Regions from separate parts of the Halomonas sp. ATBC28 genome, predicted to be linked through region 3. Evidence: predicted binding sites of a transcription regulator. Region 3 holds the regulator's gene; each other region holds the start of a gene.
The links. The regulator sigma-54, encoded in region 3, starts transcription at its own class of promoters, with help from an activator protein. The targets are predictions, from matches to a motif close to TGGCACNNNNNTTGCTNT.
Positions count from the first base shown of each region.

Region 1: a site for sigma-54 is predicted at 1,834-1,851, ahead of E0L35_RS18685 (circularly permuted type 2 ATP-grasp protein). Genes of this name have one in related genera too.
Region 2: a site for sigma-54 is predicted at 3,087-3,104, ahead of speB (agmatinase). Genes of this name have one in related genera too.

Region 1 covers NZ_VCQL01000017.1:79,222-83,617, reverse strand. The annotation lists gene E0L35_RS18690 (alpha-E domain-containing protein) at 1-261, opposite strand, end outside; gene E0L35_RS18685 (circularly permuted type 2 ATP-grasp protein) at 266-1,747, opposite strand; gene E0L35_RS18680 (transglutaminase family protein) at 2,112-4,396, shown strand, end outside.
Region 2 covers NZ_VCQL01000001.1:276,273-280,668, forward strand. The annotation lists gene E0L35_RS01220 (ABC transporter substrate-binding protein) at 1-265, opposite strand, end outside; gene E0L35_RS01225 (ABC transporter ATP-binding protein) at 295-1,425, opposite strand; gene E0L35_RS01230 (sigma 54-interacting transcriptional regulator) at 1,540-2,958, opposite strand; gene speB (agmatinase) at 3,181-4,131, shown strand; gene E0L35_RS01240 (YjiH family protein) at 4,235-4,396, shown strand, end outside.
Region 3 covers NZ_VCQL01000006.1:165,098-169,493, forward strand. The annotation lists gene rapZ (RNase adapter RapZ) at 1-166, opposite strand, end outside; gene E0L35_RS08740 (PTS sugar transporter subunit IIA) at 254-724, opposite strand; gene raiA (ribosome-associated translation inhibitor RaiA) at 729-1,037, opposite strand; gene E0L35_RS08750 (RNA polymerase factor sigma-54) at 1,135-2,550, opposite strand; gene lptB (LPS export ABC transporter ATP-binding protein) at 2,680-3,429, opposite strand; gene lptA (lipopolysaccharide transport periplasmic protein LptA) at 3,441-3,956, opposite strand; gene lptC (LPS export ABC transporter periplasmic protein LptC) at 3,968-4,396, opposite strand, start outside.

The DNA of each region.
Region 1 (4,396 bases), on a different contig from region 3:
AAGCGCAGAGATAATCGAAATATCATTGTCAGTATCAGCGCATAAAAAGTGCACCACATTGCGTTCATCAAAGTCTTTATGGCGTGCGGTAAAGGCTTCCAGACTGCCGGTCATTTCGATAAGGGGTGCCCAACCGAGCGGTAAGCGACCCGGCAAATCGAGCATAAGGTGGCTATTGACACTCAGCAAACGGGCAGTGTCTTCCGCACGTTCAATATAGCGCGCCATCCAGTAGAGGTTCTCTGCAACGCGTGACAGCATGGCGTTAGGCTCCTTTCACCGCGGCCGCTGCCGCCTTATCGTCGGTTTCTACAATCCAGGTGTCTTTACTGCCGCCACCTTGAGAAGAGTTCACCACCAACGAACCCTCTATCAATGCCACGCGGGTTAGTCCACCGGTGGTGACATGGATTTCTGGCCCCGAAAGAATGAAGGGGCGCAAATCCACATGGCGCGGCTGCGGTAATCCATTCGCCAGCGTAGGCGTGGTCGACAGTGCCAGGGTCGGTTGAGCCATATAGTTGCGCGGGTTCGCCTTAATCAAGCGGGCAAACTCTTCGCGGGTCTCTTTGGTTGAGCGTGGGCCAATGAGCATGCCGTAGCCCCCCGACTCATTGGCCGGTTTCACTACCAATTCATCCAGGTGGTCGAGTACATAGCGGCGATCGTCCTCGAACATACACAGGTAGCTGGGCACGTTGGGGATCAGCGGCTCTTGATCGAGGTAGTAGCGAATCAACGCGGGAACAAAGGCGTAAACGACCTTATCGTCCGCCACGCCGGCCCCCGGAGCATTGGCAAGTGCTACTTTCCCCGCCCGCCAGGCGCGCATTAGGCCCGCCACCCCCAGCATGGATTCCGGGTTAAATGCTTCCGGGTCGAGAAACTCATCGTCTACACGGCGGTAAATAACATCGACCCGGCGTAGCCCTTCCACGGTGCGCATGTACACCACATCATCGTCATCAACGAGTAGATCACTTCCCTGCACCAGCTCGACGCCCATTTGCTGGGCAAGATAGGCGTGCTCAAAATAGGCAGAGTTGTAGATCCCGGGGGTCAGTACCACTACCTGGGGGTCATCACCTGGCCTTGGCGACATCGCCGCCAGCATGTCGTAAAGCTGAGCCACATAGTCATCAACGGGCAAAATCTTGCCTGAGGCGAACAACTCCGGCAGTACCCGCTTGGTGACATTGCGGTTTTCCAGCATGTAGGAGACACCGGAAGGAATGCGTAAGTTATCCTCCAGCACGTAGAGCGTCCCGTCGCCATCGCGCACCAGGTCAGAGCCACATACATGAGCCCATACGCCGTGAGGGGGGTTAATGCCAACACACTGGGGGCGGAAATTAACCGATTGTGCCAGCACCTCGGCGGGCAGTACTTTGTCCTTAATGACTTTTTGATCATGGTAAAGGTCATCGATAAATAGATTCAGCGCCTGCACGCGCTGCTTAAGGCCTGCCTCGGTTTTACGCCACTCACTGGCGGGAATGATTCGCGGCACAATATCAAAGGGCCAGGCACGGTCAATCATCGCGCCTTCAGAGTAGACGGTGAAGGTAATCCCCATGGTACGAATAGCGATCTCCGCCGCGGTTTTTCGCTCCGCTAACTCCTCGGCGCTAAACCTTGCCAACATGTTGCACAATTCACCCGCTGACTCGCGTGGCTGACCGGGAGCGGCCATCAGCTCATCGTAGTAATCACGACACGCATAGTTATTCCAATTCACTTGGCTCATGGGCGCTCTCCTGGCGCTGGGGTGGAAGCGGCAACTTCCTCAATGCTCAGTGTAGGCCTGCCGCGTGCAAAACAATCAAACAATTGAGAGCAAAATGCGTACCATCTTTTGCGATATTTCAACGTTCACTTACTTAAACGCTACTTGACAGAGAGCACGAGAAAATTAAAGCGCTTTTATGCGCCGCATTGGTGCATAAAAGTGGCGTCAAATTGGTGCGCAAAGCGCTTTCCACTTTAGTTAAACGTCTTAGTTAAGATAGCGGCTGCAAAAAAGTAAAAGTGGAACGATACTTGCGAAACGTTCGGTTATTCCTTAACCCAACCGACCAGCCGGTTAATAACGGTTCTTTTGAGGGTGGCTCATGACCATTCGCGTTGCCTTGTATCATCGTACGACTTACCACTTTGACCGCCCGGTGCGTCTTTCGCCCCATGTTATTCGACTGCGCCCAGCGCCCCACTGCCGTACTCATATCGAAGCGTACTCGCTCAAACTCTCCGGCGATGACCACTTTTTAAACTGGCAACAGGATCCGTTCGGCAACTTCAATGCTCGCGTGGTGTTCCCTGAACCGCGCCAAGAGTTAACCATTGCCGTCGAGCTAATCGTCCCGATGACGGTGATTAACCCGTTCGATTTCTTCTTGGACGACATTGCGCAAACGATTCCCTTTGCTTACCCAGAAGCGCTGCGCCAAGAACTAAGCCCCTATCTTGAAATAACCGAATCAGGGCCACGGCTGATGGAGTGGCTCAAAGCCGTTCCCCGTGAACCGACTACCACCGTCGATTTTCTGGTCGCGCTTAATCAACGTCTGCAGAATGACATCGGTTACCTAGTGCGCCTGGAGCCCGGTGTCCAGAGCTGCGAAGAGACGCTGACACTCGCCAGCGGCTCCTGCCGCGACAGTGCCTGGCTGCTGGTGCAAATTTTCCGCCATCTGGGCCTCGCCGCTCGTTTTGTGTCCGGCTATCTCATTCAGCTCAAGTCAGATGTTAAAGCGCTGGACGGCCCGAGCGGCAGCGAGGTGGACTTCACCGACCTGCACGCCTGGACCGAAGTCTTCCTGCCCGGCGCCGGCTGGGTAGGCCTTGACCCCACCTCAGGTCTATTCGCTGGCGAAGGACACATTCCCCTCGCCGCCACTCCGACGACGGGTAGCGCCGCGGCCATCACCGGATTTTCGGATAAGTGTGAAGTCACCTTTGATGTGACCATGGAGGTCGAGCGCATCCATGAAGACCCACGGGTCACCAAGCCCTATAGCGATGAACAGTGGCACCGTATCTGCACGCTGGGCGACCAAGTGGACGCTGAACTCTTACAGCAGGACGTTCGCCTTACTATGGGGGGCGAACCCACGTTTGTATCCGTCGACGATATGGAGAGCCCACAGTGGAATACCGAAGCGTTAGGTGAGCACAAGCGCGAGCGCGCCGAGGCACTGCTAACCCGGCTGCAAGCCGCCTATGCGCCCGGCAGCGCTATTCAGCAACAGCAGGGCAAATGGTACCCCGGTGAACCGTTACCGCGCTGGGCGCTGGCCTGCTATTGGCGGAAAGATGGCGTGCCGCTATGGCGAGATCCAAAATGGCTAGCTTGTATGGAAGGCGCCCCCAAGGTAGCCGTGGATGACACCACTGCCCAACGCTTTACCAAAGCACTTAGCGAACGCCTGGGCGTGGCTGAGCGCTACTGGATTCCGGCGTATGAAGATGCCTACTACTACCTCTGGAAAGAGCAATCGCTGCCGGTCAATGTCGACCCACGCGAAGCCAATCTAAAAGATGACGCCGAACGCCACCGTTTAGCTCGCTTATTGGAGCAGGGGTTAGACGAAGTCGTGGGCTACGCCCTGCCGCTGCGCCACTCGATCAGCCAAGCCCACCGCTGGGAGAGCGGCCGCTGGCCGCTCAAGCGCGACCACTTATTTCTGGTGCCCGGCGATTCGCCCATGGGCCTACGCTTACCCCTTTCAACGCTTCCCTGGGCTGACCCAGAGGAGCAGCCGCAGCCTGAATCGCTGTTCGCTCCTCGGCCTGAACTGGGTGATATTCACGGTGAAGTTGCCCGCCGCAACGCCGAACAGCTGCATATCAGTGATGCCGAACGCTTGGGGCGCTCAAGCCACCCGAGCCCATCACACCCCGAGGGCGAATCCGTTCAACAGCAGCCCCAGGCAAACAGCGATAGGGAAAGTAATGTTATTCACACCAGCCTATGTGTGGAGCCACGGGATGGTCGCCTAAATATTTTCCTGCCCCCGCTGACCGGCTTAGAGCACTACCTGGATCTACTTAGCACCGTTGAGGAGTGCGCCAAGGAACTCGCTTGCCCGGTCATGATAGAGGGCTACTCGCCCCCTCGGGATCCGCGTCTGGAAAATTTTATGATCACCCCCGACCCAGGCGTGATCGAAGTGAATATTATGCCTGCGGCCAGTTGGCAAACCCTGGTGGCACAAACCGAACGGCTTTACGCTGAAGCACGGGAAACCCGCCTGGGCACTGAAAAATTTATGCTCGATGGCCGCCACACCGGTACCGGCGGTGGCAACCATGTCACCCTGGGCGGGTTGACGCCTGACGATTCACCGTTTTTGCGTCGTCCGGACCTGCTCGCCAGTTTAGTCACCTACTGGCAGCA
Region 2 (4,396 bases), on a different contig from region 3:
ACAGCTGCGGTGTATCACCCGCTTCCATCGCCGACATGGCGCGCACGCGGGTGTCGTCGTAGTTACCGGCGTAGATCGCTTCCACATTGATATCGGGGTATTCGCTCTCAAACTCTTCCACCAGATTATCAACAACGTCGGTGAGTGCACCGCCCACCGCGACCGGGTAGTACATGGTCAGATCGACGCTATCCGCGTTTACCTGGGCGGCGCTTAACAAGCCCGCTGCCAGGGCGGTCATTGCAAAAGGGGTACGCAAACACATAAGAGACTCCGCAAGTGTCAATACTGCTGTCAGTGTTGGAAAGAGCCCACCGCCGGTGGACGAGGAACGCTTCGAGATGAGTTGGGAAATGGGGGCGGCGTCAGGTCATCCCGCCGCAGGCCTTCGGCATCGAAAAGGTGTGTATTCTGTGGAGTCCAATAGAGGCTGCATGGCTGGCCTGTCAGTGCCTGCTTGCCGCTAAGCCGCACGCGTAGGGTGTGCGATCCCACCGCGACATAAGCAATGGTGTCCGCTCCAAGATACTCTTCACTTAATACGTTAGCGGGTACGCCGGAAGCGGGTGCGATTCGCAGTTCGATATCTTCCGGGCGGATGCCCAAGTGTCCACCAGCGGCATCCAAGGGGGCTACGGGGGTACTTGGTTCGCCTTCGATAACGGCGCCATTCTCACCGGCCACTAGGGGCAGCAGGTTCATGGCGGGGCTGCCAATAAAACTGGCGGCAAAAGCGCTAGCGGGGCGGTTATAAAGCTCGTCCGGGGTGCCGTCCTGAACTATTTTGCCGTGCTGCATCAGAATCACACGATCGCCCATGCTCATGGCTTCCACCTGGTCGTGGGTGACGTAGATAACCGTCATATTCAGGCGGCTTTGTAATGCTTTGATTTCCCGGCGCATGTCGCTGCGCAGCCGGGCGTCCAGGTTGGATAGCGGTTCATCCATCAGGCAGATCGGGTGTTCGGAAATAACCGAGCGCGCCAAAGCAACCCGCTGGCGTTGACCGCCGGAAAGCTGGGCAGGTTTGCGGTTCAGATAATCGGTTAAATCAACCAGTTCGGCCACCTTGGCTAGCCGCTCGCGCTGCTCGGCTTTGGGTACCTTGCGGCTGCGCAGGCCAAACACGATATTGTCAGCCACACTCAAATGCGGAAACAGCGCGTAGGACTGAAACACCATGCTCAGCCCACGGTCGCCGGGCGGCAGGTGTGTGACGTCGCGCTCGCCGATATGTATACGTCCGTTGCTGGCCTCTTCCAGGCCCGCGATCATGCGTAGCGTGGTGGATTTACCGCAGCCTGAAGGGCCGAGCAGAATGACAAATTGCCCAGGCGTGACATCGAAGGAGATTTCATCGACGGCAGTGGTCGCGCCCCAACGTTTAGTGACGCGCTCCAGGCGAATACGCGATTGGTTTGACATAGCACACACATCACCGGCTGTTGGTTGTTATTGGTTCAGCTTGTGTTGAAGGTGTTGCCGTTTCATGACACTTACATGGATGGTTGATGACACCCGCTGTGTCAAGATAAAAATTCACTTGGTCACTTTAATGCCATAGCGCTGAAGCCTGCGCACCACACTGGATTGGCTGATGCCCAGCCGCTCGGCAATGGCATAGGTGCTGGGGAGTGTGTTGCACAGCTCTTCAAGCGTTTCACGCTCCAGCCGCGCTAGGTACTGCTTGAGGGTTTCCTGGGGCTCGAGTGCTACTGCCGACCTTGCTGGCGAGGCGCTCGGCAAGTTGGCCGGGAACTGTTCGGCGTGAGGGAGTGCGGCAGGCTCTTCGATTTGATCGGTGGGGCTGGAAAGCCAAGCTCTCTCTAGCCAGTTCTCCAGCTCGCGGACGTTACCCGGCCATTCGCTGCCCATCAGTGTCGACCAAACGCGGGTATCAAGAATTTTTTGCCGCCCGTAGCGCTGGTTGAGCCGGTTTAAACACGCTTCAACCAGGTCGGGGATATCCTCCCGGCGGTCACGAAGTGGCGGCAGGGTGACCGGGATCACATTGAGGCGGTAGTAAAGATCCAGACGAAAAAGTCCTGCTTCTACTTGCTTGCCCAAATCCTGGTTGGTCGCCACGACCAAGCGAAAATTGACTTTGCGTGATCGGGTGTCACCCAGTCGGGTCAAGCTACCGTCCTGAATCACCTTGAGCAGTTTGGTTTGCATTAGCAGCGGCAGCTCGCCTATTTCATCCAAAAACAGCGTACCGCCCTCGGCCTGCTCTAACAGCCCGGCTTTGCCCTGGCGGGCGGCACCGCTGAAAGCGCCGGGCTGGTAGCCAAACATCTCGGACTCAAACAGATTCTCTGGAATCGCCGCGCAGTTAACGTCGATAAAGGGGCCGTCACAGCGCTGGCTCCAGCGGTGTAGCTGCTTGGCAAAGGCGGTTTTACCCACACCTGATTCACCCAGCATCAGCACATTGGCATCCGAAGGGGCGACCCGCTTAAGCAGCAGCGCAATTTCACGCATCACGCTGCTACGCACCTGCAAATTGTCCAGGGCGTCATCCAACGCCTGCTCTTCCGCGTCTGGCGCTGCCTGACTGCGCTTTAAGTGTTCGCTAAAGCGTTTTTGCAGCAGCGCATATTCGTCCTGCAGTAACTGCAAGTCGGTTAAATCCCGCGAGCGGCTGATAATGCGCTCCAGCTTGCCGTCGACGAATACAGGATAGGCTTCGGCAATCACCCGGCGGCCTGTTCCGGTGACCTGCATAAGCTGTGCAGGCCGGCGGGTGCGCATCACTTCCATGGTGATGGAGGGTTTGAGCACCCCGGCCGCTTGCAGTTGCTGCACACTGCTGGAGAGCAGCTCTTCTCTGGATACCCCGTAAACCGCTTCTGCTCCTGGGCTAATATCCACTATTTGCCCATCGCCACTGACGATAAAGAAGTGGTCGTTTGCGGTCTCCACAATGGTTCGCAGCACACGCCTGTCTATTTCACTCATCGCAGCCAACTCCTCTGAGTGATTCATTTATGAATCTTTGATACAAAAATGAATTAAAAAAGCCTCTAGTTGATTCATTTTTGCATCGTTTGGTCGCTAATCCCACCACTTTATAGGCATCTACGACTTGGCATGGTCTGTGCAATGACTTTAGAAGAGTAGTGAAAAGAGCTAGGCCAATACCTACACCGTGCTCACCGCCAAAAATATAAGGAGATGTGTATGTCGGAGTTTAATCAGCCCTTGGGCGGAAACACCATGCCGCGCTTTGCAGGCCCTGCCACCATGATGCGCCTGCCCACCCAAGAGACAGCCGAGGGTTTGGATGCGGCATTTATTGGCATTCCCATGGATATCGGCACTTCAAACCGCCCCGGCACGCGGCTTGGACCACGCCAGATTCGCGATGAGTCGCGTATGCTGCGCCCTTACAATATGGCGACCCGCGCCGCGCCCTTTGAAAGCTTGCAAGTGGCCGATATCGGTGATGTGCCTATCAACACCTTTCATCTGCCGAAAAGCGTCGACATCATCACCGCCTTTTACGATGGCGTACTGAAACATGACTGCATTCCGCTGACCCTGGGCGGTGAGCACACCCTAACGCTGCCTATCCTTCGCGCCATGGCCAAAAAACACGGCCCGGTGGGGTTGATTCATATCGATGCTCATGCCGATGTCAATGAGCACATGTTCGGCGAGCCAATTGCCCACGGCACGCCGTTTCGTCGTGCCCAGGAGGAGGGGTTGCTGGCCCATGGCAAGGTAGTGCAAATCGGCCTGCGCGGTACCGGCTATGCCGCTGAAGATTTTGACTGGTGTCGCGACCAGGGCTTTCGTGTCGTGCCCGCCGAAGAGTGCTGGTATCGCTCGCTAGCGCCCTTGATGGCCGAGGTGCGTGAGCAGATGGGCGATATTCCGGTGTACATCAGTTTCGACATCGACGGCCTGGATCCTTCTGTTGCCCCCGGCACCGGCACGGTGGAAATGGGCGGGCTGACCTCTAGCCAAGGATTGGAGCTGGTTCGCGGTGCCGCTGGGCTGAATATTGTCGGCGGCGACCTGGTGGAAGTGTCACCACCTTATGACCCCAGCGGCAACACCGCGCTGATGGGCGCCACGCTGCTGTATGAAATGCTTTGCGTACTGCCGGGCGTTAAACACAGCGAGTGACGCCGACCAAATAGCTAACAAAGAAATAGCGACTAAATAAAAAAGTACTGACCTAGCTACGCCGCCAGCCACCTCCAAGAATCACTTCCAATGGGTGACCCCTATGTCGTATAGCAACGTTAAATCGGAACAGCCGACCTCGTCGGCACCGATACCCCGCGCGCACTTACTGAAATTTATCATTCCATCGCTAATTGGGGTGCTGCTGTTTCTCGTCCCTTTTCAAGTGGGCGATACCATTAACATCGGCATGGGCCTAATGGCC
Region 3 (4,396 bases):
TCACCGCTAAATGTGCTCGGTCGCCCTGGTCACGCAGTTCATCCACCAACGACCCCAGCAACATAGCTGGGAGGTTATCAATCGCGTAGTAGCCAAGATCTTCCAGCGCTTGCAAGGCGATAGATTTACCTGACCCGGAGCGGCCGCTAATGATCACCAGTTGCATAGAGTCTCTCTTTGCTTTGATCAAGCTGCGTTGAGGGTGGTGAGCGGATAACCTGCTGTGATCTGCCCTGAACAGGGTTTCAGACCCTTAGGCCGCTGATTGCTCGCGAATTTTGGCGGTAATCAGCTCAAGCAGTTCGCGCTGGCTGGCTGCTTTACGCAGTTGCTGGCGCGTGTCCGCATCATTCATGATGGTCGCTACCTGACCCAGTAGTGAGAGATGCGTGTCATCTGCCTCTTCGGGTACCAACAGGACAAACACCAGATCTACCGGGTCGCCGTCGATAGCGTCAAAATCGATCGCTTCAGCCAGTTTCAAAAATCCAGCGATAGGGGCGTTGCAGTGGGGGCTACGCGCATGAGGAATAGCCACGCCGTTACCAATACCCGTACTACCTAAGCGCTCGCGGCCGATTAAACGGCTAAACACTTCTTGGCTGTCCAGGCTGGGGATATTTTGGGCGATAAAGGTGCTGTAAAACTCCAGCACCCTTTTTTTGCTGCCCCCGGGGACGTCGAACAGAACGCGTTCCGGGGGGAGTATGGTTTCCAACGTCATTGAATTAACGCACACCGGCGCCTTGGGCGCGAGCTTGTGCTTTTTCCTTGTGTTTAACGAGTTGACGGTCGATTTTGTCCGCTAGTGCGTCGATAGCGGCGTACATATCACTGTCTAGGGCTTCCGCATGTAAGTCAGCACCTGCGGCGTGCAGCGTACAGGCGGCCTGCTGGCGCTCTTTCTCCACTGATAAGGTGACTTGCACCGTAGTTATATTGTCGTAATGGCGCTCTACACGCTCAAGCTTCTCGTTGACATAGTCACGCAAGGCGTCAGTCAGTTCTACGTGATGACCAGTGATATTTACTTGCATTGACGTGCTCCTTATCCATCGGACTGTACTTCGATTGTAACCCTTTTTGCCGCGTTGCAAAGCCCTTGTCGAGAGTTTCCCTGAAACGTTAACGAAGTTAGCGCAAACGACGCCGTTCACTGGAAGAGGGAATGCCCATGGCTTCACGGTATTTCGCCACCGTACGACGCGCCACTTGAATCCCTCCTTCGCCTAATAGCGTCACTAAGCGGCTGTCTGAAAGCGGCTTGCCGGGCGGCTCCTCTTGAATCAGTTTCTTGAGTCGTGCACGGATGGCGGTGCTGGAGTGGCTGTCGCCATCTTGACCGCTCACCTGGCTTGAGAAAAAGTATTTGAGTTCAAACACACCACGGGGTGTATGGATATATTTTTGCGTCGTTACCCGTGAAATAGTCGACTCGTGCATCTCCACGGCTTCGGCAATGTCGGCCAGTATCAGTGGTTTCATGGCTTCTTCGCCGTGCTCTAAAAAGCCAATCTGGCGGGTAATGATCTCGCGACCAACACGCAGCAGCGTATCGTTTCGGCTAGAGAGGCTCTTGATCAACCAGCGCGCTTCCTGCAAGTGCTCTTTGAGAAACTGGTTGTCATCGCTTTTATCCGCACGCTTAATCAAGCTGGCGTAGTCGGGCTGAATGCGCAGCCGTGGCAGGGCCTCGGGGTTGAGCTCTAAATGCCAGCCTTCATTATCGTGGCGGACGACTAGATCGGGGGTGACATAGCTGTCATCGGTGTCGCCGTAGGCGCTGCCTGGGCGTGGGTCTAGGCTGCGAATAAGCAGGATGACATCGGCCAGCTGTTCGTCGTCGAGCCCTAGACGGCGTTTCAGCAGACGCATATCGTCTTTGCCAAGCGCTTCGAGAAACTGCCGCACCAAGCGGCGGGCGGGAACCAGCAGTGGCGTATCATCGGGGAGAGCGGCGAGCTGCAGCATCAAGCATTCACGCAAGTCACGGGCAAATATGCCGGTCGGCTCAAACTGCTGGAGCTTGAGTAGAATGGTTTCCACTTCGCGCTGGCTTAGCCCGTCAATGCCCTGGGCACGAAGCCCTTCACGGATGTCGTTGAGCGGCTGGGTCAGGTAGCCGTTGGCGTCTAGCGCGTCGATTAAACTTTCCGCGACAAGCTGCTCGCGAGCGCTAAAATCGGTCATGGCGAGTTGCCACAGCAGGTGGCCATGAAGGCTCTGCCCGGCTGCCTGGCGCTCAAAGTCGGGGCCTTCGCTGCTGCTGCCCCCCTGGCTTCCCATATCTTGATAGGTATCTGACCAGTCGCTATCTACCGAGAGCTCAGTAGGGATGCTCTCTGACCACTCTTCTTCCTTAGGCTCGCTGACAGCCTGTTCACTAAATTCATCTTCCTGCTCCAGCATGAGATTGGCATCGAGGGCCTGCTGAATTTCTTGACGAAGATCCAGCGTAGAGAGTTGCAGCAGCGCAATGGCCTGCTGCAACTGGGGCGTCATGGTCAGCTGTGTGCCGATACGCAGTTGGAGAGAAGCTTTCATGACCATCTGAGAACCACTCGTTAATCAGAATGCTCCACCCTAGTGCGAGTGAGTGCTTGGCGCAAGTGCAATAAGCATGCCATTGGTCGTAAAGTTGTTTTAAAGCGCTATTTAGGGGCAATTAAGGCAAAAACATTACAGGCGAAAATCGGCGCCCAAATACACATCCCTTACTTTTTGGTTGGTGAGAATCGAGGCGGGCGAGCCACTGGCGATGATTTGCCCATCGCCGACGATATAGGCGATATCGCAAATGTCTAGTGTTTCACGCACGTTGTGATCGGTGATCAGCACGCCGATATGGCGCTGTTTCAGTGCACGAATGATGGTTTTAATCTCACCTACCGAGATGGGGTCAACGCCCGCAAAAGGCTCATCGAGCAGAATAAAAGCGGGCTCTGTGGCTAGCGAGCGGGCTATTTCTACACGCCTGCGCTCGCCGCCCGAAAGGCTCATGCCCAGGTTGTCGCGAATATGGGTGATATGGAAGTCTTCGAGTAGCGCTTCCAGGCGCTGTTCGCGGTCGCTGCGGTTAAGCTCTTTGCGGGTCTCGAGTATCGCCATAATATTCTCGGCAACCGAGAGTTTGCGGAAAATAGACGCCTCTTGAGGTAGATAGCCAATCCCCGCGGCTGCGCGCTCGTGCATGGGGGCGCGCGTTAAATCCACATCGTCGATACCCACCTTGCCAGCGTCGGATTTGACCAGCCCAACAATCATATAAAATGAGGTGGTTTTGCCCGCGCCGTTGGGGCCCAAAAGGCCAACGACACTGCCTTGGGATATCTCCAGATTGATGTCTTTGACCACTCGGCGGCGTTTGTAGCTTTTAGCCAGGTGGTGGGCATAAAGGGTTTTGATCGGCGCAGTGTCAGCAGTGGCCACAGCTAGGCTCCCTATTGTTCAGGCTGAAGGGTCATGCGTATGCGCTGGGGCTCGCTGCCATCAACGTCAGAGCGCGCTTGAATCACTTCTCGGTCAATAAAATACTCAAGGCGACCGCCACTAAAGGTGTCCTCTTGCTGGGTCAGTTCGGCTTGGTCGATCAGCTCTACGCGACGCTCGGCGACGTGATAAATAATCCGCCGCGCCCAGCCTTCCGTGGGGCCTTCTTGCCCTTCGCCTTGATGGCGCAAGTAGGCGCGCTCACCGGTAGCGGTGGCTGTCGAGAGTTCGCCCGCGTCGTTGCGTTCGATCTCTACCCGCTCGCCGCGCAGTTGCATTTCGCCTTGGCGAATGTCCACATCCCCAGTATAAACAGCTGTGCCTGCCCGCTGATCAAGATCTAAACGGTCGGCTTCCACTTCCACTGGGGCCTGGGAAGATGAGTTGGTTTGGGCTAACACTGATAAAGGTATCGCTAAACCGAACAGTGCAGTGTAGAGCAGGGCTGGGGAAATCATGGCTTTCATGGCGGTTCCTATTAGCGTTGTGTGGCCGGGGGGTGCGTGCCGCGCACATTATCCGTTAAGCGAACCTGGCTGGTGTTAAGCCAAACGTCCATACGTGAAGCGCTCATTTGCTGCGGCGGTTGCTGCATCAATACCGGTGTGTCACTCCAGGCATGCTGCTCGAGGCCATCATAGTGCAGTAGCTCGGTATCTAGCTGCCAGCCTTCATCTGGTGCAAACAGTCGAGCCGAACCTGACAGCAGCAGGGCTTGGGTAGCGGTGTTGAGCGTGCCTACAGCGGCGCTGGCCAGCCACTGACGGTTTTCGCTGTCATACAGTACTGCCTCGGGCTCTTCCGTCCAGGTTTCGCTGCGCTGCGGGGTATGGATAAGGCGCGGTGTTTTTAGCGACTGCATGACACTGCCGTTATCCCCGAATAGGGTAATCTCGGCATTTTCCAG